One region of the Nonomuraea sp. K271 genome, then DNA from elsewhere that is predicted to be linked to it. Evidence: riboswitches for the same ligand, from Rfam matches in the RefSeq annotation. Region 1 holds a riboswitch; each other region holds the start of a gene.

Region 1 (7,197 bases):
TGGGCGGTGTCCACGCCCGGAGCGAGGCGTACGAGCTTGGCCGGGGGGATGGCCGCCGCCAGGCGGGCCCGTGTGTACTCGCCCAGATACGTCACCACGTCGGCGTGCTCGCCGATCCTGCGCAGCGCGGGACGGAATCCGGGCAGGCTCGCCCACGACGCCTCGTGCCCGTGGGTGAGCATCACCACGCGCCGCGCGCCCGCCGCGCGCAGCCGCGGCGCGAGCAGGCCGAGCGGCGCCGCCGCGCCGAACACGACGGTCCGCGTGCGGTGCCGGGCCACCAGGGCGGCGGCCCGGCGCGCGACGGCCGGGGTCGGCAGCATGAGCCGCGTGGGATGCCGCACGATCCGGTACGGCTGGCGCCGGTCGAAGTCCGCGCACCCCGGCCAGGCGGGGGCGTAGACGATCACACCCGGCGTGCGCAGCGCGAGCCCGTGCACGAACGACTGGATCCCGCCCGGCCTGGGCGGGAAGTCGTTCGTGACGAAGAGCACGTCCGCATGGGTCACGACACCGGGACGCCGTTCAGCTCGGCCCATGAGCGGGCCAGGGCGATGCGCTCAGGGCTGGAAGGATGGGAGGCATACAGCACATATTCCACCGCATCCGGCGACAAGTCGGAAATATTGGTAACTGCCAGCCGTTTCTGCATGGCGATGAACGTCGCCGGATCCCGGGTGAGGTCGAGCGCGTGCACGTCCGCCCTGGCCTCGATGTGGCGGCTGATCACGTTCTGGGCTGGGCCCATGATGAGCGAGCCCAGGGTCATCAGGCCCATGACCACGCCGACCGCGCGTGGATCGGCGATGGAGGCGACGCCGGCGCGGCGGCGTACCGAGCCGAACACGAGGTACAGCAGGACCGCGCCGAGCGCCGCGCCCAGGGCGCCGACGAGCGTGCCGTAGAGCACGTCGTCGGCCTTCGCGTGGCCCAGCTCATGGGCGACGACCAGCTCGACCTGGGGCTGCGGGGCCTTGAGCAGCGTGTCGTAGACGACGATCCTGCGGGTGGCGCCGAAGCCCGACACGTACGCGTTGAGCGCCGTCGTACGCCGTGAGGCGTCGGCGACCAGCACGTCCCGCACCGGCACGCCGTCGCGCTCGGCCATGTCCAGCAGGTTGTCGCGCAGCGAGCCCTGCGGCATGGACGTGAAGTCGTTGAACAGCGGCTCGAACACCACCGGGTAGACGAACGACATCGCCACGGTCAGCGCGCACGCCCCCGCGGCCGCCGGGATCCACCACCGCCGCATCCTGCGGGCCAGCGCGACGAGGACGAGCAGCATGAGGCAGAGCAGGAAGGCCTCCACCCCGAGGCTCTTCAGCCGGTCGGCGGTCCAGCCCGCCCAGTCCTGGGTGGACAGACCGTAGTCGCGCAGCACCGTCTCGAACCAGACGCCGAGCGGCCACCTGACCGCCTCGACGATCGCGGTGAGCACCAGGACGCCGACGATCACCCGCACCCACCAGGGGCCTCTCAGCCGGCCCAGCACCCTGGCCCCGAACGGGGTGGCCACGAGGAGGGCGGCGAAGGCCAGCGTGAGCGCCAGCCCGAGATAGCTCGGCAGGGACGTGGCCGCGTCGAACGCCTGCGCCCTGGCGATCTCGGCGGCGGTGAAGTCGCGCGCCGGGTCGGGTGGCCCCGCGGTCAGGGCGTGCCACGGCGTGCTGAAGGCGGCCACGGCCAGGATCACGGCCGCGAGCACCCCCAGCACCACGGCGGCCTGCCGCCTGAACCGGCGCTCAGCCGGGCCGAGCGCCGAATCCGGCCCAGGGGCGGGCCCCTGGTCGGGGTCCGGACCGGGCTCAGGGTCGGGCGTCGTCACGGGCATGCCGTCCCCCTGCCCACGCTCGTGACGTGTCCACGCGCCCGGCGGGCCGTCCTCCGTCGCGGCGCCCGCGCGGTCCTGCGCCGTCACGGCTCCCGCGGGGACGCCGTCAACGGGTCCGCCCGTCTCCCCGCCCGCCTCGGCCTCCTCCGACGGGCCGTCCGCGTCCTGACGTCCGCTCATGTCCCTCCCCCTTCACGCGAGCTGCTCCCGCACGTACACGCGCCACCGTGCGGTCAGCGTGGCCACGGAGAGCCCGAGCACGGCGAGCGCCGCGCGGACGTCGGCGGCCTGCGCATCACGGTAGAGCCTCACCAGGCTCCTCTCACCGAAACGGCGGGAAAGGAAGCGACACGCCAGCCAGGCCTCCTGGTACGCCAGCGCGAGCCGTCCCGGGCCGGGTCCGCCCACGGCGAACGCCTCGGGCCCCGGCAGGGCGGCCGGCACGCGCCCGGCACGCACCTCGGCGGCCAGTTCGGCGGCGGCCGTGCGCACGGGCAGCCCGGCGTCCCGGTAGGCCACGTAGTCGGCGAAGCCCTCGTAGAGCCAGACGGGCAGTCCGCCGGTGCCCGCGGCGACGTGGGTCAGCTCGTGGGTGAGGACGACGTCCTTGCCGAACGAGGTGAGCTTGCCGAACGACTCGGGGACGACGATAACCCGGCCGTCGTCGGCCACGGCCGCCAGCCCGTCGAGAGGCCCGGAGCCGGCCAGCCTGGCGGCGTCCTGCGCGGTGTCGGGGACGATGACCACGGGCCGTACGGGGCGGCCGAGCACGGCCGCGACCCGCAGCGCCGCCGAGTCGGCGCGGCGGGCGAGCTCGTCGAGCGTGCCGGGCGCGGCATGGTGGCCGGTGACGAGGGAACGTGCCCCGCGGGCGAGGGCCTGGCCGTCCGGCCACAGGTCGCGGGCAGGCGCGGGCAGGACGGGCGGGCCGGGAGCGGGGGCGTCGGCGGCCAGGCCGAGGAAAAGGAACGCGGTCAGCGCGGCTCGTCGGCTCACCTGCTGGGACACGCTGCCGATCGTAGTGGGGGCCGGCGCGTACGACGGCGCTGAGAACGGTGACGGGGAGACGGGAGCCCGCCCGGGGTCCTGGGAGGTCACCCAGGCCCCGGGCGGGGCTTCGTCACAGGCCGGGACGGACCGCGCCGACGAACGACGACTTGCGCCATCCGCCCAGCTTGTCGATGCGCACCCGTTCGCCTGTCCGCGGCGAATGGATCATTTTGCCCTTGCCGACGTACATGCCCACGTGGCCGAGCCCGTTGAAGAACATGAGGTCGCCTGGCTTGAGGTTCTTCCAGGAGACCTTGTTCCTGATGCGGGCGAACTGGCTGCTCGCCACGCGCGGGAGCTTCACCCCGGCCTTGTTCCAGGCGAACTGGACGAGGCCGGAGCAGTCGAACGAACCAGGCCCTGTGGCGCCGTAACGGTACGGGTCACCGATCTGGTTCTTGGCCACGGTGAGGGCCTTGCCGGCCTTCACCTTCTGCCGAGCGATCTTGGCTGCTCGCTTCCGGGCGGCCTTGGCCGACTTCGCGGTGCTGGCGGCCGTGACCGCCCTCACCGAGGAGACGCCGGCCGTGTCGCTCGTCGTCGCCGCCTGGGCCGCCGGGGCATGGAGGACCAGACCTCCGGCCGTCACGGTCATCGTGAGCGCTGCGCCACGCAGGGCAAGGCGGGACAGACGGGGGTTATGCAGGGAGGTAGACAGGATTTCTCCTTGGCTCTTCCACGAACGCCTACCGGGTTAGCTGTCGGATTCGGGCCTGGAAGTCGCCCTACGGCGCGATTGGCGCGCCGATTCACCCCTGATCCCTGGGGAACTGGGATCGCTGGGTCCCCGGTTCCGTGCCTCCTGGCTGCACGGATTCGGCAGGCCATCGCCCCGATTCAGCAGGTGTGCCATGGGGATGTCGCGGCGATGACCAGCGGATCTTTATCTGTCTTCACATCGGGAGGGACCGATGCGGGGTCGCGGCGTCATGGCTTGTGCACCGCGACGACGCCAGAAGCTACGCGGAACGGTCAAGGATCGGCAAAAGCACAGTCAGCCGGTAAAGATCCAAAAAGGTGTCTGTAAATTCCCGAACCCCTGCTGGAACAGATGCGCCGTTACCAAAAAGTGACCCTACTCACACTTCTGGCCACGCTCATCTGTCAGGAGCCATATGTCGCCTTTGTCACATATTTCGCCCTGCCGCGCGAGACCCGCGGTGATCACAGAGTGGCGGAACGTGGCGGAACACGACTGCGGGACGGGCGGGAGCCGCCCCGGCGGCGCCCCGGCGGCGCCCCGGCGGGGGCAACGATGGTGCGTCGTAGGTGGGTGACGGGCGGATCTACGGGCGGACGGCGCCCACGAGGCCCCTGCCGTAGGAGGAGAGGGTGACCACCTTGACCACGTCGCCCGTCTGCGGCGCATGGACGATCTTTCCGTTGCCCGCATAAATGCTGACGTGTCCCAGGCCCTCGCTGAAGATGAGGTCCCCGGGCTGCAGCGCGTTCAGCGACACCCTGCGGCTCGCGCCCCACGACCACTGCGACCACGTCGTCCTCGGCAGCGACACGCCGGCCGCCCGCCAGGCCGCCTGGGTCAGCCCCGAGCAGTCGTAGCCGCCCGGCCCGGTCCCGCCGAACACGTACGGCTTGCCGACCTGCGCGAACGCGAACCGCAGCACCGCCGCGGCGTTCCCGGAGGCGGACCCGGTGTACTCGATGCCGGTGCTGTTCGGGTCGCCGGTCCTGTAGGCGCCCAGCTTCTTCAGCAGCTTCTTCTGCTTGGCGATGAGGCCGAGGATCTCCTTGCGCTCCTTCTCGACCTGGCCGCGCACCTCGTCGGCGGACCGCAGCGCGTCCTGCGCCTTGTCGCGTTCCTTCTTCAGCCCGCGGTTCTCCCGGTCGAACGCGGCCAGCTTCTGCGAGCGCTCCTTGGCCATCTGCCCGGCCAGCGCCATCCCGGCCAGCCGTCCCTGCGGATTCTCGGAGCCGACCAGCCCAGGAAGGGAGGTGGCGTACTCGCCGACCCGGTAGACGCTTGCGGCCATGTCGGCGATCTCGACGCGCAGGTTCGCGACCGTACGGAGCTTGCGCTTGTAGCTCTTGTTCAGCTTGGTGTAGGAGCCCTTGGCCTTCTTGTAGCGCTCGGTCGCCGCGTTGTAACGGTCGACGACCTTGTCGGCCTTGTGGTTGAGCTTGTCGAGCTTGGCCTTGGCCTGCCCGATGGTGGGCTTCGGATCAGCGAGCGCAACCCCCATGGGGGACACCATCAGCCCGAACGCGAGACCCACGGCCACCGGCACCCGGCCAAACCTCACTGCGTCGCCTCCCAGGGATCTTTACTGGGGCGAAATAGTACAGAAGTGGCGGGTGGGGTCTCACCCGAACAGACCAATTTGTAACTTAAGCCCGGCCCAGGCGGCGCAGCAGCAAGCCAGAAGGAACGGGTCTGGCTCCCATCCGCCTGACGGACTCGGCCACCTCCCGGTCCGACGACACCACGGCGATGGCGCGGCCGGGCGGCTCGGCGCGTACGAGCTGGCGGATCAGGTCGTCGGCGATCTCCCCCGGCGCGCTGAACAGCACCCGCACCCCCCGCGGCGCCACGACCTGCACAGGGGCGTTGAGCTCGGCCCCGTCGAAGACCGCGGTCACCTCGACCCTGGTCTGCGCCACCAGCCCGCCCAGCCCGGTCATCAGCCGGTTGCGCTGGTCGGCGAGGGTGAGCGTGCCGTAGCCGGTCTTGGTGACGTTGTAGCCGTCGATGATCAGATGGACCTGCGGCAGCGCGAGCAGCTGGTCGAGGAGCTGCGGGTCGTCGTCGGCGAGCGCACGCGCGGGCACGCGCACACCCGGCCGCTCGCCGGTGACCGCGGCGACCGAGTCGGCCGGCCGGCTGATCGTGGTGGGCAGGGCCAGCTCCCTGCGCAGCCCGGCGGAGGCGTCCTGCAGCGCGTCGAGCAGCACCCTTATGCGGGCGTCCTCGATGCTCCTGCCCTCGCGCGCGGCCCGGCGCGAGGCTTCGAGCTGCTTCTCCACGTCCGACAACCGCTCGCGCAGCCGCCGCAGCTCGGACTCGCCGGCGCTGCCCGCGACCGAGGCGGCCGTGCGCGCCTCCTCGGCGGTCCGCTCCATCTCCTCGGCCCGCCGCATCGCGGCCTTGGCCCGCTCGCGGGCGTCGTGAAGCCTGCGGCGCAGATCGGAGTTCTCCGCGCGGGCCGCCTTGACCTGCTCGCGCAGGCGGTCGGTATCCTCCTTGGCCGCGCTTTTCTGCGCGGCGAGCTGCTCGCGCAGCCGGGCGACGACCTCCTCGCGCTCGGAGTCCTCGGCGGCCGCCAGCGACTGCTCCAGGTCGGCGCGGGCGGTCTCGATCATCTCCGCCCAGCCCGGCGGGCGCGTGAGATAGGCGGCCGCGGCCACGAGCACGGGATCTGCGGCGGGCGGCACGTTGCCCTCGGCGAGCGAGGCGACCAGCTCGGGCCAGCCCGCGGTCACGGACTCGGCGACCAGCTCGCGGAACTTCTTGTCGTTCTCCAGCTGCGCCGCGATGGGGGCGCCGGCCAGCTTGGCCCGCTTGCGGGGGTCGAATTTGGCGATGCCCCGCAGCGGCGGCGGGATGGCGGCAGCGGGCATCGTGCCGAGAACTTGAGACGCCAAGTCGACGACATTCAGCCGCACCTGCTCGGGAAGCGGGCGAGACAGGCCTTCACCCGCTGAACTCATCCCACTTGTCCCTTCGTGACATGCCCTTTCAGACAAGGGTACGGCTGCCGCGTACCTGACCGTAACGGCCACTCCACTGTGGACAAGCGCTTGGCCACGGCCGGCGGGCCGCGTCGGCGCGGGCGCCCACCAGGGGGGCCGGCACGGCCGGCCCCCCTGGTGGGCGCGGCGTCGCACCGCCGCTCGTGACCCCACCGGACCGGGCGGGACCGTGCCGGCGTCGCACGGGACGGCTGCGCCACGGGCCCGGTGCGGGCGCCGGTCGGCCGGGTCGCCGGGACCCCGGCGCGAAAAGCTGGAATTCCAGCGGCCGGCCGGCGAGAGAACGCCGCGATCGTGGTGCCGGCCGCATGGTGCCCCCGCTACGAACCCGCGTCGTAGACCAGCAGCGCGACCTGCACCCGGTTGTTGAGGTCGAGCTTGGTCAGGATGCGCGACACGTGCGCCTTGACCGTGGGCACGCTCATGAACAGCTCACCCGCGATGTCGGCGTTCGACTTGCCCTGGCCGACGGCCGTCGCCACCTCCCGCTCCCGCTCGCTGAGCCGGTCGAGCAGCTTCTTCGCGCGCTGTGTACGCTGGTCCGCGCCGCCGTCGGACACGTGCGTGATGAGCTGCCGCGTGACCGCCGGCGACAGGATCGGCTCGCC
Region 2 (7,197 bases), on a different contig from region 1:
TCCGGTGTCAGGGGCGCCAGCGGCGCAGTACGGTGTCCTCCTCGTACGGCTGCGCGTCCGGGTAGCTGACCAGCTCCACCACGCTGCCCCAGGGCGTACGGCAGTGGACGAACCGGTTGCGCCGGCCCGACTCCGGCCCCGGCAGGGGCACCGGCTCGCCCATCGGCGACCCGCCGGCCTCGATCACCTGCTGGACCGCCGCGTCCACGTCGTCCACGTAGAGGGCGACGTGCTGCCATCCCAGATCGCACATGAGGACCGGGTCGGCCTGGCGCGGCCCGCCGAACTCGAACAGCTCGATCCCGGGTCCGCTGGGCAACCGCAGCATGCGCACCGCCACCTCGACCGTCCCCTGCGGCACCCCCAACCGCCGCTCGACCGCCCATCCTTGCTTCGGTCCCCGTTCCTTGGGCAGGGTGTCGTAGAGCACCTCGGCCCCGAACGCGCGCCCGAAGAACTTCGTCGCCTCGTCGAGGTCGGGCACCGTCACCCCGACGTGGTCGATGCCGTGCACGGTCATGAACCGTCCTCCTTCGCGCCGCCGGGCCGCCGTGTCCTTCAGGGTGGGTCACCGCCGCGGAGCCTGGAGATCAGCCCCAGGTTCTCGGCGCAGCGGCCGAGCCCGAGCGCCACGGATTCCAGCGGCCGCTCCGCCCTGCTCACCGGTATGCCCAGCGCCGCCCGCAACCGCCGGCCGAGCCCGCGCAGCAGCGCGCCTCCGCCCACCACCACCGCGCCGCGGTCGGCGAGGTCCACGGAGATCTCGGGCGGGCACTGCTCCACGGTGCCGACGGTGGCCCGCACGATGGACTCGATCGGCTGCCTGGTCGCCTCGTAGATTCGCTGGACGGGAAGCGGCACCGTACGTTCGTGCCCAGTGCCGCTCTCGCGTCCGCGCACCGTGACCTGCCGGTACAGCGGCTTCCACGCGGTGCCCGCCCGTCGCTTGGCCGACTCGGCCTCCTCGTGGTCGAGTTGCAGGCCGTGGTCGCGTTCGACCTGGCGGATGATGGCCCGGTTCATGCCTTCGCCGCCGCCGGGAACGGTGGTGGCCGCCATGACGTCTCCGTGGGAGAGCACGGCGATCCTGGTGGAGTCACGCCCGATGTCGATCACCATGCGCCCGGCGCAGTCCTTGACCGGCAGGCCGACGCCGAGCGCCGCCGCCAGCGCGTGCGGGATCAGCAGGATTCCCCTGGCCTCCGCCTCGAACGCGATGTCGCGCAGCGCCGCCCGTTCGATCGGGGTGGAGTTGTCCGGCAGGGCGAGCACGACGCGCGGCCTGGAGAAGGGATGCCCGTGCACCTTGCGCAGGAAATACCTGATCAGATGCCGGGCGAGATCGTCGTCGACCGGCAGGCCACCGCTGACCGGCCAGCGGGTCTCTCCCCGCGTGCCCTGGGCGGCCTCGGCGCCGAACCCGACGACCCGGCCCGTGCGGCTGTCGAGCATGACGGCGGACGGCTCGTCGAGCACGATGCCCTTGCCCTTGACGTAGACGCGGGTGCTCGCGGCACCCAGATCCATCGCCAGGTCATGACCGAGCACGTTCATCGCGGCACGTCCATCGTGGCATCCGGGGCGTCGACCAACATGCGGGGTGTATTTCCTGGGTCGTTCCAACACAACACCAGGAACCGAATGGTCACCTTTTACCCGGCGGCGTACCCTTCGTTCGTGCTCGACTACGACCGCGAGGCCGCGCATTACGACGAGACCCGTGGCGGGCTGCCGCGGGCGGAGGCCGCGGCGGGCGCCGTGCGGGGCCTGGTGCCCGGGGGCACGCTGCTCGACGTCGCGTGCGGCACCGGGCTGGTGAGCGGGGAGCTGGCCCGGCGCGGGCTGCGGGTGCTCGGTGTGGACGCCTCCGCCGGCATGGCGGGGGTGGCCGCGGGGCGCGTGCCCGTGGTGCTGGGTGACGGCTTCCTGCTGCCCGTAGGCGACGGGTCGGTCGACGCGGTCACCACGATCTGGCTGCTGCACCTGCTCGACGACGCCCGCCCGGTGATCGCCGAGGCCGCGCGCGTGGTGCGGCCCGGCGGCGTGTACGTCACGACGGTCGACAAGCGCGCCGCCCACGAGGGCGGAAGGCGGGGACGTCCGGCCGACGGGGCGGAGCTGGTCGTGGCGGAGGCGGCGCGGCACGGCCTGCGGCAGGGCGGCGAGGCCACGTTCGTGGGTCATGGGCAGGGGCGCGACGGGCCCGACCCGGTGTTCCGGCTGCTGGCGTTCACTCGCGACAGGTGACGGGAGAGTCGGTTTCGCGTCGAAAGCGACGTCGTGCGAAGCTGTGGTTGTCCCCAACACCATGGAGGTCCTCATGGCGGAATCACCGGAGCCGGAAGTCAGCGAAACTCCCGAGGACGAGATGAAGCGCAAGTTCCGCGAAGCGCTGGAGCGCAAGCGCAACCAGCACGCGGGCTCCGGCGCTGGTGGCAGGGGCGTCGACCCATCGAAGATTCACGGGACGCACGGCCCGGCTGCGAGTAAGAGATCGTTCAGGCGCAAGAGCGGCGGCTGAGCCGGAGGGAACTGAGGGGGTACGGCATGCCGTACCCCCTTTCGTATTCCCGCGCTAGGTAGATCTTTGCCCGGTTGATGGCGAATCATTTGCGTATGTCCGATTCGCTGCTAGAGTTGCCGCCATTACCAGCCGGTGACCTGGCCCTTACCCAAGAGAGGGCCTCCGGCTGGCGCCGAATCCCGACTCGGTCGGGAACCGGGGACCCACCCTCACTGGGGTGAATCCGGCCGCGTGCCGGTAGGGCATCTCCACGCCCGAACCCGTCAGCTAACCCGGTAGGTGTGATGGAGAGGACATATCGCATGTATCACCGCGTCGTACCCCTGAAACGCGTAGTGCCGGCCGCCGTCTGAGCGGCCCTCCTTCCCTGAGATTTCCCCTCGCCCGATGTAGTCGCTCGGGCGTGCCGCGCCGTGCCTTCCTGCCGGCGTGACTTCCCTCGTCCCCTCGCGAAGGACTTCACATTTTCATGGCTTCCCGTTTTGGTCTGCGTTCCCTTGCCCTGCTCACCGCCTCCACCGTCAGCTCGATGAGCGTCGTCTGCACCGCTGCGCACGCCGATCCAGGCGCCGAGGAGAAGGCCCTGTTCAAGGGCTCGACCACGGCGTCGTACTTCTGGGACGACGGCTCGGGCCGGGCCGGCGACACCGGCCTGCCGGCCAGCGGCAAGCCGATGCAGAAGGGCATGGCCGCCAGCCCCAGCTGGCCGCTGCTCACCGAGGGGTACGTGATCTACAAGGGCAAGAAGATGCCCTTCTTCGTCGGTGACAGAGGGCCGGGGGAGCCGTCCAGCCGCGGCATCATGCTGGATCTCGACGCCAAGACGTTCGCCGACCTGACCGGCGGCACCTTCAACCGCGACTCGCTGGTGATCGACGGCAACGGCGGCAAGGGACACATCGAGATCGAGTACGTCATCACCAAATGGGGTGACGGCCCGGGCAAGAAGGGGCGGCCGGTGCCCTTCTCGACCGGTGCCTACGCCCGGCGGGGCTGACTTTACGAACCCGGCGCCAGAATGACATTCTGGCCACCGTGACCCTCCGCGCAGCCGCGAACGGCATCGAGATCGCCTACGAAAGCATCGGTTCCCCCGACGGCCGGCCCTTGCTCCTCATCATGGGGCTCGGCGCGCAGCTCATCCACTGGGACGACGGGCTCTGCGAGCTCCTGGCGGAGCAGGGCCACCACGTCGTACGGTTCGACAACCGCGACGCGGGCCTGTCGACCCATTTCCACGACCAGGGCGCTCCCACGACGGGGGCGCCTTCGGCGTACCTGCTGGACGACCTGGCCGACGACGCCGCGGGTCTCATGGACGCCATCGGCTGGCCGGCCGCGCACGTGGCCGGCGTCTCCATGGGTGGAATGATCGCCCAGAGCCTGGCCATCCGGCATCCGGCGCGGGTGCTGACCCTGACCTCCATCATGTCGACGCCCGGTCCCACGGTCGCGCCGCCGACGGAGTCCGCGTTCGCCGCCCTGACCGCCCGTTCCGCCGCCGACCGCGCGGCCGTCATGGAGCAGTCGCTGGAGACGTACGCGGTGATCGGCTCGCCCGGCTACCCGATGGACCGGGAGAAAATCGTGCAGAAGGCCGGGTGCGCGTTCGACCGGTGCTTCGACCCGGCGGGCAAGGGCCGGCAGCTCGCCGCGATCATGGCCTCGGGCGACCGCACCGACCTGCTGGCGAGCCTGACGATGCCGGCGCTGGTGCTGCACGGGGAGGCCGACCCGCTTATCCCGGTCGAGGGCGGAAGGGCCACGGCGGCGGCCATCCCCGGCGCCCGGCTGGTGACCTATCCGGGCATGGGCCACGACCTGCCCGAACCGCTCTGGCCGGAGATCGCCCGCGAGATCACCAAGCTGACCACCGCCTGACGCCCGGCCGCCCGCCTACGCGGACCTTTCCCTGTGCCGGAGGATCTCGGCCACGTGGGTCTCGGCCCACGCGACCACCGCCGAGATCGGGGCGTGCAGGGAGCTTCCGAGGTCGGTCAGCGCATACTCCACCCGCGGTGGCACCTCCGCGAACACCTCGCGGGTGATGAGCCCGTCCTGCTCCATGGTCCGCAAGGTCTGCGTCAGCACCTTGGGCGTGACGCCGCCGATGCGCGAGCGCAGCCGGGTGAAGCGCATGGGCCCGTCGGCGAGGCAGAGCAGCACGAGCGCCGACCATTTGTCGCCGATCCGGTCGAGAACCACCCGCGTCGGACAGTTCGGGTCGAAGGCATCGCCGGTATCCACAAGGTACGTATAGCACGATGAAGTAACCAGTATCCGATGGATATCGTGACGCCATGAAAATTCTGCTCTTCGGCGCGACCGGCATGATCGGTCAGCGCATCGCCGCCGAACTGGCCGGCCGTGGGCACGAGGTGACCGGCCTCAGCCGCACCGGGCCCGTCAAGGGCGACGTCCACGACACCGCCACCCTGGCCAAGGGCCACGACGCGGTCATCTCCGCCATCGCGCCGCCGCGCGACGGCACCGAGCCCGGGCCGCCGTTCCTCGCCGCCAACCGCGCCCTCATCGAAGGCGCGCGCTCGGCCGGGGTACGCCGCCTCATCGTCGTGGGCGGCGCGGGCAGCCTCCAGGTCTCACCCGGCGTCGACCTGGTCGACACCCCCGGCTTCCCGGACGGCTACAAGAAGGAGTCGCTCGCCGCGCGTGACGTGCTGCGCCTCTACCGGGAGGTCACGGACCTCGACTGGACCTTCGTCTCGCCGGCCGCGGAGATCGGGCCGGGCGAGCGTACGGGTGCCTTCCGCGTCGGCGGCGACATGCTTCTGACCGACGACCAGGGCCGCAGCGCCATCAGCGCCGAGGACTTCGCCGTCGCGATCGCCGACGAGGTGGAGCAGAACGCCCATCCGCGCAGCCGCATCACCGCCGCCTACTGAGCCGCCTCCCCGGCGCCCCGCAGCCCGCCGGGGACCGTCTGAGGCCCCTCGCCGGTGGCCTGCGCGGCGTCCTCGTCGGACAGCAGCGCCTTCTCGTCGGGCTTGTGCACGAGCACGTTGTCCACGTACGACGTCACGGCTGCGGCCAGCCCCACGTCGGCGTCCGCCTCCTCCGACAGGTACCAGCGGTGGTCGAGGATCTCGTGGAAGAGTTGCGCGGGCTCCAGTTTCCCGCGCAGCTCGGTGGGGATCGCCTCGACCGTCGGCTGGAACACCTCCGCCAGCCACCGGTGCGCCACGATGGCCTCGTCCTCGTGCCGCAGGCCCTTGGCGACCCGGAAGCCGTCGAGGTCGTTGAGCAGCCGTCGCGCCTGGTTCTCCTCCACGTCGAGCCCGGTCAGCCGGAGCAACCGCCGCTGGTGGTGCCCGGCGTCCACGACCTTGGGCCGCACGATCAGCCGCCCGGTGCCGACCTTGCGGCGCACCATCATCTCGGCCACGTCGAAGCCGAGCAGGTTGAGCCGTCTGATCCGCTGCTCCACCCGGTGCCAGTCGACCTCCTCGATGATCTCGCTCTGGGTGATCTCGTCCCACAGGCGGTGGTAGCGGGCGACGATGTCCTCGGCGGTGTCCATGGGGTCGATCGACGGGTGCAGCAGTCCTCCGGCCTCCAGGTCGAGCATCTCGCCGAAGATGTTCGTGTGCGCCACGTCGATGTCGCCGCGCCGCTGCCCCTCACTGATCATCGGGTGCATCTCGCCGGTCTCGGCGTCCACGAGGTAGGCCGCGAACGCCCCCGCGTCCCTGCGGAACAACGTGTTGGACAACGAGCAGTCACCCCAGTAGAAGCCGTTGAGGTGCAGCCGGACCAGCAGCACGGCGAGGGCGTCCAGCAGGCGGGTGAGCGTGTCGGGGCGCAGGGTGCCCGACATGACCGCGCGGTAGGGGAGGGAGAACTGCAGGTGCCTGGTGATCAGTGCCGCGTCGAGCCCGTTCTCGCGGCCGGTGACGTACGCGACGGGCTCCACGGAGGGGGCGTCGAGCCGGGCGAGATCCCACAGCAGCTGGTACTCGCGTTTGGCGTACCGCTCGCTGATCTCCTTGATCGCGTACACCTTGCCGGACAGCCTGGCGAACCGCACCACGTGGCGCGAGATGCCGCGGGGCAGATCGACCAGGTGACGCTGCGGCCAGTCTCGGAGGGGCACCTCCCAGGGGAGGCGGATCAGGTCAGGGTCGCCTAGCGCGCCGGTGATCTGCAGGGGCATTTCATCAGGATATGGTGCAGCAGTGGACGAGTTTCTCAAGTGGTACTTTTCCGACCGTCCCGTCATCGCCAGCACATTGGGGGCGGACGGCTACGATCACACCCTCGGCGATTTCACCGCCGCCGCCTGGAACGCCCGCGAGCAGGAGGAGGTCCGCTGGCTCGACCGCCTGTCGGCCCTCCGGACCGCCTCACTCGACGACACGATCGACAGGGATCTCGTGCTCTCCCAGCTGAGAGGTTCCATCGCGCTGGCCTCCTGGCCGGCGTGGCGGCGTGATCCCGCCACTTACCTGTCCGCGATCTTCGCCTCGATGTTCACGCCGTTCCAGCACCGGCTCAAGCCGGAGCCCGAGCTGGTGCCGGCCGCCGTCTCCCGGCTCGCCGAGGTGCCCGGCGTGCTGGCCGCCTGCCGCGCCAACCTGGACCCCGACCTGGCGGCACCGCTACTCGTCCAGCGCGGGCTCGGCCAGGCCCGTACCGGCCGCAACTTCCTCACCCGC
Region 3 (7,197 bases), on a different contig from region 1:
GACCGGGCCGGGCAGGGCCGTGCCGAGCGCGACGCCGGCCAGGCCGCCGCCGATCCAGTACGCCTCGCAGGCGACCTGCATCGCCAGCAGCCGGGGCGCCGAGCGTTCGGCCTCGGGCAGGGCGGCGTTGACCGCGTACGCCTCGTCGATCATCGCGTAGACGGCGTACGCCTTGGCCAGCGGGTGCCTGACCACGTGCAGCGGGAAGGAGAAGGCGTAGAAGACGTGGCGGAAGTTGACCACCAGGACGGTCAGGGCGATCGCGCCCAGCGGCGTGACCGTGGCCGCCATCCCCACCACCAGCAGCTCCACGGAGCCGGCGAACGCGGACAGCGACAGGGCGGGGGCCAGCCACCAGGGCAGGCCGGCCTGGACGACCATCAGCCCGAGCGCGACCCCCAGCGGGAGGATGCCCAGCCCGGCGGAGAACGAGTCGCGCACCCCCGCGGCGATCTGCTGCCGCCGGGTGGCTGGGATGGACGCTGGGATGGACGCTGGGATGGACGCTGGGATGGACGCTGGGATGGACATGGTGACCTGCGGGGGAACGTGTTCTCGCACTTCTCAATGGTCTCGCGAAACACGTGCCATGTGGTTGCCGGAATTGCCCGTCAAGCGGCTTGTGGTGCAATCTTCTCACCGTGGATGCGATCGACCGAGCAATAATCAGCGAGCTGGAGCGCGAAGGGCGCCTGACGAATGTCGAGCTGGCCCACCGGGTCGGGCTCACCACGGGGCCGTGCCTGAGACGCGTCCAGCGGCTGGAGGCCGACGGCGTCATCCGCGGCTACCGGGCCGTCATCGACCCCGCCGCCGTGGGGAGGTCCTTCGAGGTGCTGATCGACCTCACCCTCGACTCGCAGGACGCGGGGACCGTGGAGCGCTTCGAGCGCACCCTGGCGCAGGCCGAGGAGGTCGTCGAGCTGCGCCGCCTGTTCGGCACCCCCGACTACTTCATGCGCGTGGCCGTCGCCGACCTGGCCGCCTACGAGACCTTCCTCAGCCAGTACGTCATGACGATCCCGGGCGTGAGGGGCGTCACGTCGAACTTCACGATGAAGAACATCAAGTCGGCCCCGTGACGGCGGGCTGGATCCAGCCCTCCTCTCACGCGCGGTGGGCGGCCGCGTGGCGGGAGGTGTCCTCGGTCAGCGCGGAGGCGGCGATGTCGGGCCGGTGCTCGCGCGCCAGGCGTACCGCGTCGGCCGACGTGGCCGCCTCGGCGGCCACCTCAAGGTCATCTCCACGTCGAACGCCCCACACCTGTGGCGCGACGCGACCGTGGCCCGTACGTTCGCCGAGTGGTGCGGCGTCGTGGACGTCGTGGTCGCCGTGCAGCTGATCGCCCTGGTGCGACGGGGATCCCAGGCGGCGGCCGGTGGCGCTCCGTGCGGACGGCCACTGCGGACGGCCACTGCAACTGCGTGCAGAAAGCCCGGCAGCGCTGGATCATCGCCGGCCTGTGATCGACGATAAAGGGCCGGAAGCATCCCTCACAGGAAAGGCCGATGTCATGCGTACACGCTTATGGGCGGTGCTCGCCGCCACGATCGCCGCGGTCCTGCTGGCGGCGCAGCCCGCGGCGGCCCAGGCGACGGTGGAGTTCTCCGCCGACTCCGGCGACCGGTGCCGCCACGGCGTCACCGAGGGCACGCTGGAGTGGGTGGAAGGACCCGTCATCCGGCCCGCGGTCGAGGTCGAGGGCACCCTGTCCGACAGCGCCGGCCCGTCGATCTGCGCCCCCGACGACATGCACTCCCGCGCCACCTTCACCGCCTACAACGGCGCCACCGTCGTCGACTCCGAGGAGGCCAAGGCGGACGACGCGACCGTGGCGGTGACGATCGCGCTGTCCGACGCGACCGGAGTCACCTCCATCGACCGCGTGGTCGTGCAGGTGTGCCGCTACAGCAACTCCCCGTTCGGAACCAGCTACTGCGGCCAGGCGGCCGAGTACAAGATGCCCTGAGGCGTGAACGGGGCGGCATCCTGGCCGGGTGCCGCCCGCGCGCCCTTGTCCGGCGCGTGAGCTTACTTGACGCCGCAGGCGGGAAGGCGGATGCACGGGGGCCGCGATCGGCTGGGAGGCGTCATGGTCACTTCGCGAGGCGTCTTCAGGCGCAAACCGGTGGAGCAGATCGCCACCGAGCACGAGGGGGAACTCGCCAGGACACTGGGGTTGTGGCAGCTGACCGCCATCGGCGTGGGCGGCATCATCGGTGCGGGCATCTTCGCGCTGGCCGGCGCGGTCGCCAACGAGACCGCGGGACCCGCCGTGCTGGTGTCGTTCCTCATCGCGGGTGTCGCCAGCGCCGCCGCCGCGCTGTCCTACGCCGAGTTCGCGGGAATGATCCCGAAGGCCGGGTCCGCCTACACCTACGGGTACGCCGTCCTGGGGGAGATCGTCGGCTGGTTCATCGGCTGGGACCTGCTGCTGGAGTACACCGCGATCGTCGCGGTCGTCGCCATCGGCATCTCCGGCTATTTCGGCTTCCTCGTCCAGGAGCTGGGGTTCGGGCTGCCCGCGTGGATGCTCGGCGCGCCCGGCACCGGCGAGGGACGCGTGGTGGACCTGTTCGCGGTGCTGCTCTGCCTGCTCATCGCCTTCCTGCTGAACCTCGGCATCCGCACCGCCGCCCGGTTCGAGACGTTCGTGGTGGGGCTGAAGGTCGCGGTCGTGCTGCTCGTCATCGTGGTCGGCTTCTTCCACATCAACACCTCCAACTATCACCCCTTCTTCCCGTACGGGATCGGCGGGGCCATCACCGGAGCCGCCACCGTGTTCTTCGCGGTGTTCGGCTACGACGCGATGAGCACGGCGGCCGAGGAGTCACGCGACGCGCAGCGGCACATGCCCAAGGCGATCATCTACTCCCTGATCATCGCCATGGTGCTGTACGTGCTGGCCACGCTCGTGCTGACCGGCATGCAGAACTACCGGGAGATCGACCCCGAGAGCGGCTTCTCCTCGGCGTTCGTCTCGGTCGGGCTGTCCGGGCTGGCGTCGGTGATCGCGGTGGGTGCCATCATCGGCATCCTCACCGTCATGTTCACGTTCATGCTCGGCGTGACCCGCGTGTGGTTCTCGATGAGCCGCGACGGGCTGCTGCCGCAGTGGTTCGCCAAACTGCACCCGGTACGGCGCGTGCCCTCGCGTGTCACCTGGATCGTGGGCGTCGCCTCCGCCGTGATCGCCGGGTTCCTGCCCATCCAGGAGGCCGCCGAGCTGACGAACATCGGCATCCTGCTGGCGTTCGTCGTCGTCTGCCTGGCCGTGATCGTGCTCCGTTACCGCCGGCCCGGCCTGCGCCGGCAGTTCCGCACGCCCGGGATGCCGGTCGTGCCGGCCATCGGGGTGCTCTTCTCGATCTGGCTGATCACCTTCCTGGATCCGGCGACCTGGCTGCGCTTCGCCGCCTGGTTCGTGCTGGGGCTGGTCATCTACTTCGCCTACAGTCGCCGGCACTCCGCCCTGGAACAACCGCCGGCCGGGCCGGGCGAGCGCTGACGTACCGGACTGTGTGCCTGCGATCACACCGGGAAGGTGTCACGAAGCGAGGGCCGCGGGAGTCATGAGAGGGACATGACCCTCACAGTCAAGGAACGATCATGACCGATACCCGTACCGCTCTCCTGCGTGATCTGCACAAGCCCGGCGACCCGCTGATCCTGCCGAACGTGTGGGACGCGGGCAGCGCCACCGTCGTGGCCGAGGCCGGCTTCCCCGCCCTGGCGACGGCCAGCGCGTCCATCGCCGCCCTGCTGGGGCGCGGCGACCACCAGCAGGCGCCCGTCGAGGAGATGCTCGACATGGCCGCCAGGATCATCAGGGCCGTGGACGTACCGGTGACCGTCGACGCCGAGGGCGGCTACGGCCTGCCGGCCGGCGAGCTCGTCGAACGGCTCACCGCCATCGGCGCGGCCGGGTTCAACATCGAGGACACCGACTACCCGGGCGGGGGACTGGTCGACGCCGGCACGCAGGCCGAGCGCATCGCCGCACTCCGGGAGGCGGGCCCCGACCTGGTGATCAACGCGCGGATCGACGTGTTCCTGACCGGCTCGACGTCGGCCGAGGAGGTCGCGGAACGCGGGCGCCGCTACCTGGAGGCCGGCGCCGACTGCGTCTTCCCCATCCTGGCCCCGTCGGAGAAGGTGGTCGGCGACCTGGTGGAGGCCGTCGCCGGGCCGGTCAACGTCACCTGCATGCCCGGCATGGACCTGGGCAGGCTGGCCTCCCTCGGCGTCGCCCGCGTCTCGTTCGGCCCGTTGACGTACCTGACCGCGCTGGATGCGCTCAAGGCCATGGCGGGACGCATCCGCGCGGGCCGGGACCCGTACGCGGCCTGACCGGCGCGCGGAGGGCGGGCCGGCCCTCCGCGCGTCAGGCGGAGGCGCGGCCCAGGGCCCGCAGCTCGTCGGGGGAGAGCGCCGAGACGTTCTGGTCGATGGGAGTGTCGGAGTACTGGTGGATGGTCCAGGTCTTCCAGTCGGCGGGCGGCGTCACCGTCCCCTTAGGCTTGCTGTAGTGGGCCACCCACAGCGGGTACTCGGCCAGGCCCTTGCCGTGGGTGTCGGCGAAGTTCCAGCCGCTGTAGAACATCGGGGTAACCCCCGTCTCGGCCTTCACGTGCGACAGCCAGGCCTTGGCCCAGGCGTTGACCTCCTCGACGGACTTGCCGTCGGTGGTCTCCAGGTCCAGCACCAGCAGGTCACCGGGCTGGGAGGACTGCGAGTTCACCATGGACAGGAAGTGCTCGGCCTCGGCGATGGGGTCGTTGGCGGGGTGCCCGTAGTGGTACGCGCCGCGCACGATGCCCTTCTTGCCCAGCTCGCTCCAGTGCCGGGCGAAGGCGGCGTCACGGAAGTCGGTTCCTTCGGTGGCCTTGATGATGCCGAACTGTGCGGGGCTGGCTGCCCAGTCGTGCTGCGGCTGGTAGTTGGACACGTCCTGGCCGTAGGTGAGCGTCGGCTGCTCGGCCGCCTGGGCCGATTCCGGCTCGACGGGGGACGCGTACGCGGGCGCGGTCGCGCCCGACAGAGCGGCGGTTCCGGCCAGCAGGGCGCCGGCGGCGGAAAGGGTGAGGCGTCGGGTGAGTTCGCGCATGGGGGATCGACTCCTTGCTTCCATGTGCCTACCGGGTTAGCTGACGGGTTCGGACGTGGAAGTGCCCTACGCACGCGGCCGTCGGCCGGCGTGCGATTCACCCCGGAAAGGTGGGTCCCCGGTTCCGCGCTGTGCGGATTCGGCCTGTCAATGTCGCGGCAAAGGGCGGGGCTAACGATCACCGTCGGCCTCTGCCGTAATCCCCAGAAAGGTATATACAGCCCCATAAACGCTGCAAGCGGTATAAATCCCCATGCAATGTGTTTTTACCTTGAGAAGCCCTGGACCGCCGTGTGCGCAGACGTTCCAGGGCTTTGGCAAAATTTTCGGCACCGTACGCTGGCCCCTACCGTACGGCCCCGCGCCTGATGAGTACGCCGGGCCATGTCGACCAGGTCCTGCGGCTCGGGACCCGCGAGGTCGGCCTAGCGTCCCCGGGGCTCGCCGACCGCGATCTCGGCCGACAAGCCGGCCACGTCGGCGGGCACGAGCGCATGTGCGTCATCGCCGAGAAGGTGGCCGACGCCCACCGGGCATGGCGGGACAGCCTCGCCGGCGTCACCCTCGCCGACATTCTCACCGAGCTGCCGGAGTGGGCGCCGGCCCGGCTCGGATGATCCGCCGATGCGGACGCCGCATGAATGCCGGCGCGCGACTACGGGACGGTCGCCCGGCCTGCACTGCTTACGTCGCCTGGTCCCAGACCTCGGCGAGCAGGCCGTTCAGTTTCTCCGGAGCCTCCACGTGGGGGCAGTGGCCGCCGCCGGGGACCGACGTGTGACGGCCGCCGATGCGTTCCGCGGTGATGCGGGCGCAGGCCATGAGCGGGACGCCCCCGCGCTCACGATAGAGCTCGGGCGCGCTCTCCCACGTTCCTGAGATCACCAGCTTGGGGAACGCGGCCGCCCGCAACGCGGCGAGCGGGACCCCGGCCTCCCAGCACACCCGTTCGCGCAGCGCGGTGCCGGCGGCACGCAACCGCGGCTCGCTCGCCTCCAGCGGAAGGCTGCCGGTAGAGCCGCCGGAGGCCTGCAGCCACTGCTCCGGCGTCAGCTCGGGCAGCTCGGCGTAAGCCGTACGGTTGGTGCGCAGGGCGTCCGCCACGGCCGGGTCGTCGGCAGCGGCCTGATAACAGCCGGGCTCGATCAGGGTGAGCGAGCGCACCGCCTCGGGGCGGCGGGCGGCCGCGATCATGGCGCCGACCCCGCCGTACGAGTGGGCGACGAGGTGTGCGCCGTCACCGAGCAGCTCGGCGATGTCGTCGGCGTCCGCCAGGTAGTCGCTGGGAAACCTCTCCCCGGCGTCCGGGCTGCCCCCGTACCCGCGCCGGTCCATGAGCAGCAGACGGAAGCGGGCCGCCAGCGGCGCCTGGGCGGCGAAGCCGTAGGAAGGGTCATCGCCCCAGCTGGTGGAGCCGTGCACGAAGAGCACAGGCGGCGCGCCATGCGGGCCCATCGCGGTCACGTGCACGCTGCCCGGCAGCGGCCCGTTCGCACGGAACAACGGCGTGTCGGTGGGAGGGGGCATGACACACTCCTAAACATCGTTCATCGCTCTTGAACACTGTCTAATACGGCTGAACGACGACCGTCAATTCGGGGTACGGTGATCCCGTGTCCTCCGCAGACTTCTCCGACGGGTCCGTGTGGCTGCGTCCCCAACGGCCGCCGCGCGACCGCCGGCTCACCCGTGACCAGATCGTCGACGCCGCCGTGGCCGTGCTCGACTCCGACGGTCACCGAGGCCTGTCGATGCGCCGGATCGCCGCCGGCCTCGGCGTGACCGCCGGGTCGCTCTACTGGTATGTGCGCACCAAGGACGACCTGCTCGAACTCGCGCTCGACCGCGTGCTGGGGGAGGTGTGCGCCGCGCCCGACGTGCCGGACTGGCGGCGGGCGCTGGCCACCCTGGCCCGCCACCACCGCGACATGCTCCTTCGGCACCAGTGGGCGCTGTCGGAGCTGACCCTGCGGTCCAACCTGGGGCCGAACGCGCTGGCCCTGGCCGAGAAAGGGCTGCGCCTGCTGGCGCGTGCCGGGTTCGCCGACGCGGACCTGGACGCGGCGATGGCGACCGTCAATGACCACGTG
Region 4 (7,197 bases), on a different contig from region 1:
CGACGGGAAGCCGGCCCCTGTTTCGCGGTTCGAGCGATTACTTGATCTTGACCACCACGGAGTTCGCGAACTTGTCCGCGAACGTCTGCTGCAGCGGCTTGTCCCAGAGCATCGAGGCGCCGTTCAGGCCGCAGACGACGGCCGCCAGCAGGGTGCCGAACGGCAGGAAGTAGAGGATGTAGGCACCCCAGGTCACGCCGGCCCGCTTGATGGCGGCGTCGCCCGGCAGGCCGCCAGGAGGCATCATCTGCCCCACCGGCACGACCTTGATCCCCATGATCATCTTGCCGACCGTCTGGCCCTTCATCTTGTGCATGAGGAAGTCGTAACCGACGTAGACGGCGGTCAGGAGGATCGCCAGCACGATGTTGAGCGCGAACGAGCCGAACAGCCCCGAGGTGGCGCCGCTGGTCGAGTCGTAGCTCACCAGGAAGAGCGCCGTGAGGAGAAGAGACAGCACGACCATCACGATGCCGAACAGGACACCGTCGACGATCCGCGCCACCAGACGCTGCCACCACTCCGCCAGCGGGGCGGGGGCTCCCGGCGGTTGCACGCCGACCGGGCCGTAGCCCGGCTGGCCGTAGGGGGCCTGGCCGTAACCGGCCTGCTGCGGCTGCCCGTAGGCCTGGCCGTACTGCTGCTGGTCGTAGCCGCCCTGCTGGCCGTAACCGGGCTGGGCGTAACCGGGCTGGGACTGCTGGCCGTAGCCCTGCTGCCCGTAACCCTGCTGACCGTACTGCTGCTGGCCGTAGCCGGGCTGGGACTGCGACTGCTGACCGTACTGGGGTTGCTGGCCGTAGCCCTGCTGGTCGTAACCCTGCTGGCCCGACTGCGGCTGTTGGCCGTAGCCCTGCTGGTCGTAACCCTGCTGACCCGACTGCGGCTGCTGGCCGTACTGCTGCTGGCCGTACTGCTGCTGGTCGTACTGCTGCTGGTCGTAACCCTGCTGGCCGTAGCCCTGCTGGCCCGACTGCGGCTGCTGGCCGTAGCCCTGCTGGTCGTAACCCTGCTGGCCCGACTGCGGCTGCTGACCGTACTGGTTCTGGTCGTAACCCTGCTGGCCGGACTGCGACTGCTGGCCGTAGCCCTGCTGCTGACCGTAGTCGGGCTGGGACTGCGGCTGCTGACCGTACTGGGGTTGCTGGCCGTAGGCCGGTTGAGAGGGAGCCTGCTGGCCGTAGCCCTGCTGCTGGCCGTAGTCGGGCTGGGACTGCGACTGCTGGCCATATTGGGGTTGCTGGCCGTAGCCCTGCTGCTGGCCATATTGGGGTTGCTGACCGTAGCCCTGCTGCTGACCGTACTGGGGTTGCTGGCCGTACCCCTGCTGCTGACCGTGGGGGGGCTGCTGGCCGTAGGCGTCGTCCGCTCGGTAGCCGACCACGGTGACGTCGGGGTCGGGCTCGCTGGGGTGGCGGCCCGGGTTCTGCTGGCCGTAGTGGGGAGGCGCAGAGTTCTCGCCGGATTCGTCCTGTGGGTACGGCGGCTGTCCGGTGCTCACCGTGTCACCTCGCTTCGAGTGCGCGCGTGGCACATGTCAGGACACATGCCTGTGCTGCCCAACGTATCGACATAGGTATCAACAATCACCTTTCCGTGTGGTCAAGGTCCGCGTCACCCGACGTCAGATGGAGCAGCATGCGGGTGTTGCCCAGGGTGTTCGGCTTGACGTGTTCCAGGTCGAGGAACTCCGCTACACCCTCGTCATACGAGGCCAGCAGCTCGGCGTAGACCTCGGGGGAGACTGGTGTGCCCTGGATGCGGCGGAAACCGTGCCTCGCGAAGAAGTCGACCTCAAAAGTAAGACAGAATACACGCTGCAGACCAAGATCTTTTGCCTGCTGGATCAGCGCCGAGACGATCCGGTGGCCGACCCCCATGCCTCGGCATTCGGGATCGACGGCCACCGTGCGGACCTCCGCGAGGTCCTCCCAGAGCACGTGGAGCGCCCCGCAGCCGACGACCTGACCGCCGCGCTCGGCCACCCAGAACTCCTGCACGTCTTCGTACAGCGTCACCGTGGCCTTCTTCAGGAGCCGCGGGCCCGCGCCCGCATAGGCGTCGACCAGGCGCCTGACCCCCCGCACGTCAGGCGTGCGAGCACGCCGGACCACCACCGCGGTCTCGGGCACAGTCAGTTCGGCCACCTGCTCCATGGCTCTCCAGAGTACAGATGTCATTACGGCTCGGACCTAACTCGCATGTCTCCGCCCATCCTGTTACAACTCGTGGCCGAGCGAGCACGACGTCGCGCCCGGGCCTCGTCTGGGAGGAAGCACCACATACGTCCCCACCGGCACGACTGCCACCGAGATCCCCTTGTGACACTTCGGTTGCGAAACCTCTACAGAGTTGGCAGTTCTGGTTGAGCAGGAACCCGGAGTGCATTAGTGTCCAGCGACGATGATCCCCGCGTGTCGCGCGCGGGGAGGCACGCTCAATTCCCCTTCAGGGAAGCCGGGGACCCGCCGGTGGCGACCGCCATCACGGGGTGAATCCGAGTTTTTCGGTAGGGCTGCTCCGGCCCGAACCCGTCAGCTAACCCGGTAGGCGTCTATGAGAGGAGCATGGTTGGTGAAGCGCACGCTCGACCGTGGGAGGAAGTCGCCGGGCAGGCACGCCGGCCCTCCGCGACGCCCCCGGTCGCGCCACCGCCTCGGTGTGGCAAGTCTCACAATCGCCGCGCTGCTGCTGTCGGTTCCCACCGGCCCTGCCTTCGCCGACCCCAAGCCCTCGCTCAAGGACCTCGCCTCGCGGGTCGAGAAGATGCACACCGAGATCGAGACGCTCACCGAGCAGTTCAACGGCCAGCGGGAGAAGCTGAAAACGGCCAAGAAGGCCGCCGAGGCCGCGCGTAAGACGCTGGCGGCCAGTGAGGCGGACCTGTCGGCCAAGCGCGCCAAGGCCGCCCTGCTCGCCCAGAACGCCTACATCACGGGCGGGCTGAGCCGGGCGCTGGCGTTCACCTCCTCCGAGAACCCCGACAACTTCCTCGACAGCGCCGCGACCACGTTCGCCATCGAGCAGCGGCAGGGCGAGGAGCTCAACCAGCTCATCAAGGCCATGAAGGCCGCCGAGCGCGCCAGGGCGGGCGCCAAGTCGCGCATCACCGAGGTCGAAAAGATCGTCAAGGATCTCGACGCCAAGCGCGGCAAGATCAGCAAGCTGGTCGCCAAGGTCGAGAGCAACCTGTTCAGGCGGGCGCTGGGCGAGGCCGGCCGTCCCGGCACGCGCGCCACCCGCGTCAACCTGCCGATCGCCGGCAGCGGCAAGGCCGCGCAGGCGGCACGGTGGGCGCTCACACAGCAGCTCAAGCCGTACGTCTGGGGCGCCGAGGGTCCCGGCTCCTATGACTGCTCCGGCCTGGTGATGGCGGCCTATCAGCGGGTGGGCATCTCGCTGCCGCACTACACCGGCAACCAGTGGACGGCCGGCCGGCACATCTCACGCGACGAGATGCGCCCTGGTGATCTGGTGTTCTTCTACAGCGACCTGCATCACGTGGGCATCTATCTCGGCGGCGGCATGATGGTGCACGCTCCTCGGACGGGTGATGTGGTGCGGATCGCGTCGATCGAACGGCGGCCGTTCGCGGGTGCGGTGCGCATCGCCGACTGAAAGCCCCTGGCCCGGCGGCGGGCGCCCGCTAGATCAGCTGGCGGCGTGCCGCCCATGCCACGGCCTCGATCGCGGTGGCGACGCCGATGCGGTCGCAGATGCCGCGCAACCTCCGGCGTACGGTGCGGCCGCTGATGTCCAGGTGTCTCCCCACTCGATCAACCGTGACTCCTCTGGCGAGTTCCGCCAGTAACGCCAGATCCGCATGGCTCAGCTCAACGCCTTCAGTGAGCACTTCCATCGGGAGCCCTCCCCCCAACAGCAGGCCTGGACCCCTCTTAGCCAGGCCACAGCCGCTCCTCGCAGACGGTAAACGCATCATGGAAAGGTCGTCAAGCACACAATCGCCGCCCTTGACCAGCGCAGTTGACATGATTCGCCGTACATGGCCGGGTCGCGTGGGCCGGCACGTTCCGCCGCGCCACGCACCATGCGCCCGCCGTTTCCGTCACGCTCGATCCGGTGCCGACCGGCCCGGTTTTTGATCCCTCCGCCGGCGGGTTTCTGCATGATCCATACGACGCGCAGCCGCTCTCCACCACGGGCTGCGGCACGCGGCGACCCGTTATTTCCGGACCCGGCCGGTGGCCGCCGCCCTCGTGGCCGTGGAGCGGCGGACAAGCTCCTGGAGCACGCCGTACGCCCGGCCACGGTCTTGACCCGGAGCTGACAAGCCCGTACGGATCGGGGGCGACGGCCCGCGTCGTGCCGCACGGCACGAACGTGAGCGCCCGGAAGACCATGCCTCCGGGCGCTCGATCCTGCGAGGGTCAGTGGGTTGGCTTCACCAGGGGGAACAGAATGGTCTCCCGGATGTTCCTGCCGGTGAAGGCCATGATCATGCGGTCGATGCCGGCGCCCATGCCGCCCGTCGGCGGCATCGCGTATTCGAGCGCCTGCAGAAAGTCCTCGTCGAGCTGCATGGCCTCCGGGTCGCCGCCCGCGGCCAGCAGGGACTGCTCGACCAGGCGGCGGCGCTGCTCGATGGGGTCGTTGAGCTCGGAGTAGGCGGTGCCGAGCTCGGTGCCGAACCCGATGAGGTCCCACTTCTCGGTCACGAGCGGGTCGTCGCGGTGCTGCCGGGCCAGCGGCGAGGTCTCCAGCGGATAGTCCATGACGAACGTGGGCTGGATGAGCGTGTGCTCCACGAGCGCCTCGAACAGCTCCTGCACGAGCTTGCCCGGACCCCACTTCGGGTCCCACGGGATCTCGCGCCGGTCGGCGATCTTGCGCAGCTCTTCCAGCGACGTCGAGGTCGTGATCTCCTCGCCGACGGCCTCCGACACCGCGCCGTAGAGGGTGATGCGCGGCCACTCGGGGATGCCCAGGTCGACCTCGACGCCGTCGTGCACGACCACCGTGCCGTCCAGGGCGGCCACCACGGCCTTCTGGTACATCCGCTGGGTGAGGTCGGCCATGTCGTGGTAGTCGAGGTAGGTGCCGTAGGCCTCGATCATGGTGAACTCGGGGTTGTGCGTCGAGTCGGCGCCTTCATTGCGGAAGTTGCGGTTGATCTCGAAAACCTTCTCGATGCCGCCGACCACGAGCCGCTTGAGATAGAGCTCGATCGCGATGCGGAGATAGAGCTCCATGTCGTACGCGTTGATGTGCGTCTTGAACGGCCGGGCCGTGGCGCCGCCGTGGATCGGCTGCAACATCGGCGTCTCGACTTCGAGGTAGCCCTCCTCGTGCCAGAAGTCGCGCACCGCGCGCACGGTGGCGCTGCGGACCCTGGCCATCTTCCTGGACTCGTCGTTGACGATCAGGTCGACGTAGCGCTGGCGGACCCGCGCCTCCGGGTCGGTGAGACCGACGTGCTTCTCCGGCAGCGGCCGCAGGCACTTGCTGGTGATTTGCCAGCTGTCGGCGAGAACGGACAGCTCACCCCTGCGCGAGGTGATGACCTCGCCGGTCACGCCCACGTGGTCGCCCAGGTCGACGTCGCGCTTCCAGCGGGCCAACGACTCCTCGCCGACCTTGTCGAGCGAGATCATGACCTGCAGGTCGGCGCCGCCGTCGCGGAGGGTGGCGAAGCAGAGCTTGCCGCCCACGCGGTTGAGCATGACGCGCCCCGCGACCGAGACCGTGTCACCGGTGGCGGTGTCGGGCTCCAGGCCCTGGTATTTCTCCCTGACCTCGGCGTTGGTGGCCGTGCGTGGGAAGTTCACCGGGTAAGGGTCGACGCCCTCGCTGCGAAGGCGGTCGAGCTTCTCCCTCCGGATGCGCATCTGCTCGGGAAGTTCGTCGCTCACACCAACAAAGGGTAGGGGATCCGGCGAACCACAGGGACTCGCGCGGGTCTCAGGCCGCGTTACGGTGGTAGATCAGCCGCAGCCCGATGAGGGTCAGCCACGGCTCGTGCACGTCGATCGAGCGTGACTCGCCCACGACCAGCCCCGCGTGCCCGCCGGTGGCCACGACCGTCACCTCGTCGGGGTCGTCGGCCAACTCGGCGGCGATGCGCTCGACGATGCCGTCGACCTGGCCGGCGAAGCCGTAGATGATGCCCGCCTGCAGGGCCTCCACCGTGTTCTTCGCGATCACCGAGCGGGGGCGTACGAGCTCGACCTTGTGCAGTTGCGCTCCGGCGGCGGCCAGGGCGTCGACGGAGATCTCGATGCCGGGCGCGGTGACCGCGCCGACGTATTCGCCCTTGGCCGACACCGCGTCGAACGAGGTGGCGGTGCCGAAGTCGACGATGACGCACGGGCCGCCGTACTGGTCGATGGCCGCGAGCGCGTTGACGATGCGGTCGCTGCCGACCTCCTTGGGGTTGTCCATGCGTACGGGGACGCCGGTGCGGATGCCCGGCTCCACGATCACCGCATTCACGTCACCGTAGTAGCGGCGGCACATCTCGCGCATCTCGTTGAGCACGCTCGGCACGGTGGAGCAGATGGCGATGCCGTCGATGTCGGCCCCTTTGAGCAGCGGCGACTGCGTCAGCAGACCCTGCAGCACGACCGCGATCTCGTCGGCGGTGCGGCGGGCGTCGGTGGCCAGCCGCCAGTGCTCGATGACGTCCTCGCCCTCGAACAGCCCCAGCACCGTATGGGTGTTGCCGACGTCGATCGTGAGCAGCATCAATTACCCCCGCAGATCCAGTGCGATGTCAAGGGCCGGCGCCGAGTGCGTAAGCGCTCCCACCGCAAGGTAGTCCACGCCAGTGTCGGCCACATCACGAGCCGATTCCAAGGTCAATCCCCCGCTCGCTTCAAGGGCAACCCTGTTTCCCACCCGCTTTTTCACGATATGTACGGCACGCGCGGTGTCCTCGACCGTGAAGTTGTCCAGCAGGATCTCCTCGGCCCCCTCGTCGAGCACGGCCTCCAACTGGTCCAGCCGGTCGACCTCCACCTCGATCGGCAGGTCGGGAAAACGCTCCCGCACCGCCCTGAACGCCTCGGCCACGCCTCCCGCCGCCACCACGTGGTTGTCCTTGATCAGGGCCGCGTCCGACAACGACATCCGGTGGTTCACGCCGCCGCCGCAGCGCACGGCGTACTTCTCCAGCGCCCGCAGCCCCGGCAGCGTCTTGCGGCTGTCGCGCACGCGCGCCGAAGTGCCGCTGACCGCCTC

What was found. A riboswitch is a leader RNA that binds a small molecule or an ion and turns the genes downstream of it on or off. The one in region 1 is predicted to bind cyclic di-AMP.
Region 2: another riboswitch for cyclic di-AMP. It lies ahead of GUY59_RS27050 (hypothetical protein); the one in region 1 lies ahead of GUY59_RS21315 (C40 family peptidase).
Region 3: another riboswitch for cyclic di-AMP. It lies ahead of GUY59_RS03150 (glycoside hydrolase family 25 protein); the one in region 1 lies ahead of GUY59_RS21315 (C40 family peptidase).
Region 4: another riboswitch for cyclic di-AMP. It lies ahead of GUY59_RS50825 (C40 family peptidase); the one in region 1 lies ahead of GUY59_RS21315 (C40 family peptidase).

The regions. Positions count from the first base shown of each region.
Region 1 covers NZ_JAAAHR010000059.1:27,472-34,668, reverse strand. Annotated here, with positions in the region: gene GUY59_RS21330 (glycosyltransferase family 4 protein) at 1-539, opposite strand, end outside; gene GUY59_RS21325 (M48 family metallopeptidase) at 506-2,011, opposite strand; gene GUY59_RS21320 (hypothetical protein) at 2,024-2,839, opposite strand; gene GUY59_RS21315 (C40 family peptidase) at 2,952-3,476, opposite strand; cyclic di-AMP (ydaO/yuaA leader) riboswitch at 3,550-3,713, opposite strand; gene GUY59_RS21310 (C40 family peptidase) at 4,168-5,142, opposite strand; gene GUY59_RS21305 (NYN domain-containing protein) at 5,228-6,481, opposite strand; gene GUY59_RS21300 (response regulator) at 6,910-7,197, opposite strand, start outside.
Region 2 covers NZ_JAAAHR010000088.1:21,334-28,530, reverse strand. Annotated here, with positions in the region: gene GUY59_RS27070 (VOC family protein) at 8-520, opposite strand; gene GUY59_RS27065 (rod shape-determining protein) at 559-1,554, opposite strand; gene GUY59_RS27060 (class I SAM-dependent methyltransferase) at 1,678-2,247, shown strand; gene GUY59_RS27055 (DUF5302 domain-containing protein) at 2,321-2,521, shown strand; cyclic di-AMP (ydaO/yuaA leader) riboswitch at 2,685-2,821, shown strand; gene GUY59_RS27050 (hypothetical protein) at 2,994-3,521, shown strand; gene GUY59_RS27045 (alpha/beta fold hydrolase) at 3,560-4,405, shown strand; gene GUY59_RS27040 (winged helix-turn-helix transcriptional regulator) at 4,421-4,771, opposite strand; gene GUY59_RS27035 (NAD(P)-dependent oxidoreductase) at 4,825-5,427, shown strand; gene GUY59_RS27030 (DUF4032 domain-containing protein) at 5,421-6,695, opposite strand; gene GUY59_RS27025 (DUF885 domain-containing protein) at 6,718-7,197, shown strand, end outside.
Region 3 covers NZ_JAAAHR010000005.1:103,920-111,116, forward strand. Annotated here, with positions in the region: gene GUY59_RS03120 (AzlC family ABC transporter permease) at 1-561, opposite strand, end outside; gene GUY59_RS03125 (Lrp/AsnC family transcriptional regulator) at 642-1,082, shown strand; gene GUY59_RS49765 (hypothetical protein) at 1,108-1,230, opposite strand; gene GUY59_RS03135 (hypothetical protein) at 1,514-1,969, shown strand; gene GUY59_RS03140 (amino acid permease) at 2,093-3,508, shown strand; gene GUY59_RS03145 (isocitrate lyase/PEP mutase family protein) at 3,610-4,350, shown strand; gene GUY59_RS03150 (glycoside hydrolase family 25 protein) at 4,385-5,107, opposite strand; cyclic di-AMP (ydaO/yuaA leader) riboswitch at 5,118-5,262, opposite strand; gene GUY59_RS47265 (hypothetical protein) at 5,476-5,724, shown strand; gene GUY59_RS03165 (alpha/beta fold hydrolase) at 5,792-6,634, opposite strand; gene GUY59_RS03170 (TetR/AcrR family transcriptional regulator) at 6,721-7,197, shown strand, end outside.
Region 4 covers NZ_JAAAHR010000075.1:23,233-30,429, reverse strand. Annotated here, with positions in the region: gene GUY59_RS50830 (RDD family protein) at 38-1,501, opposite strand; gene GUY59_RS24810 (amino-acid N-acetyltransferase) at 1,587-2,156, opposite strand; cyclic di-AMP (ydaO/yuaA leader) riboswitch at 2,425-2,568, shown strand; gene GUY59_RS50825 (C40 family peptidase) at 2,662-3,618, shown strand; gene GUY59_RS51430 (hypothetical protein) at 3,647-3,772, opposite strand; gene lysX (bifunctional lysylphosphatidylglycerol synthetase/lysine--tRNA ligase LysX) at 4,389-5,870, opposite strand; gene GUY59_RS24790 (type III pantothenate kinase) at 5,920-6,702, opposite strand; gene GUY59_RS24785 (L-aspartate oxidase) at 6,706-7,197, opposite strand, start outside.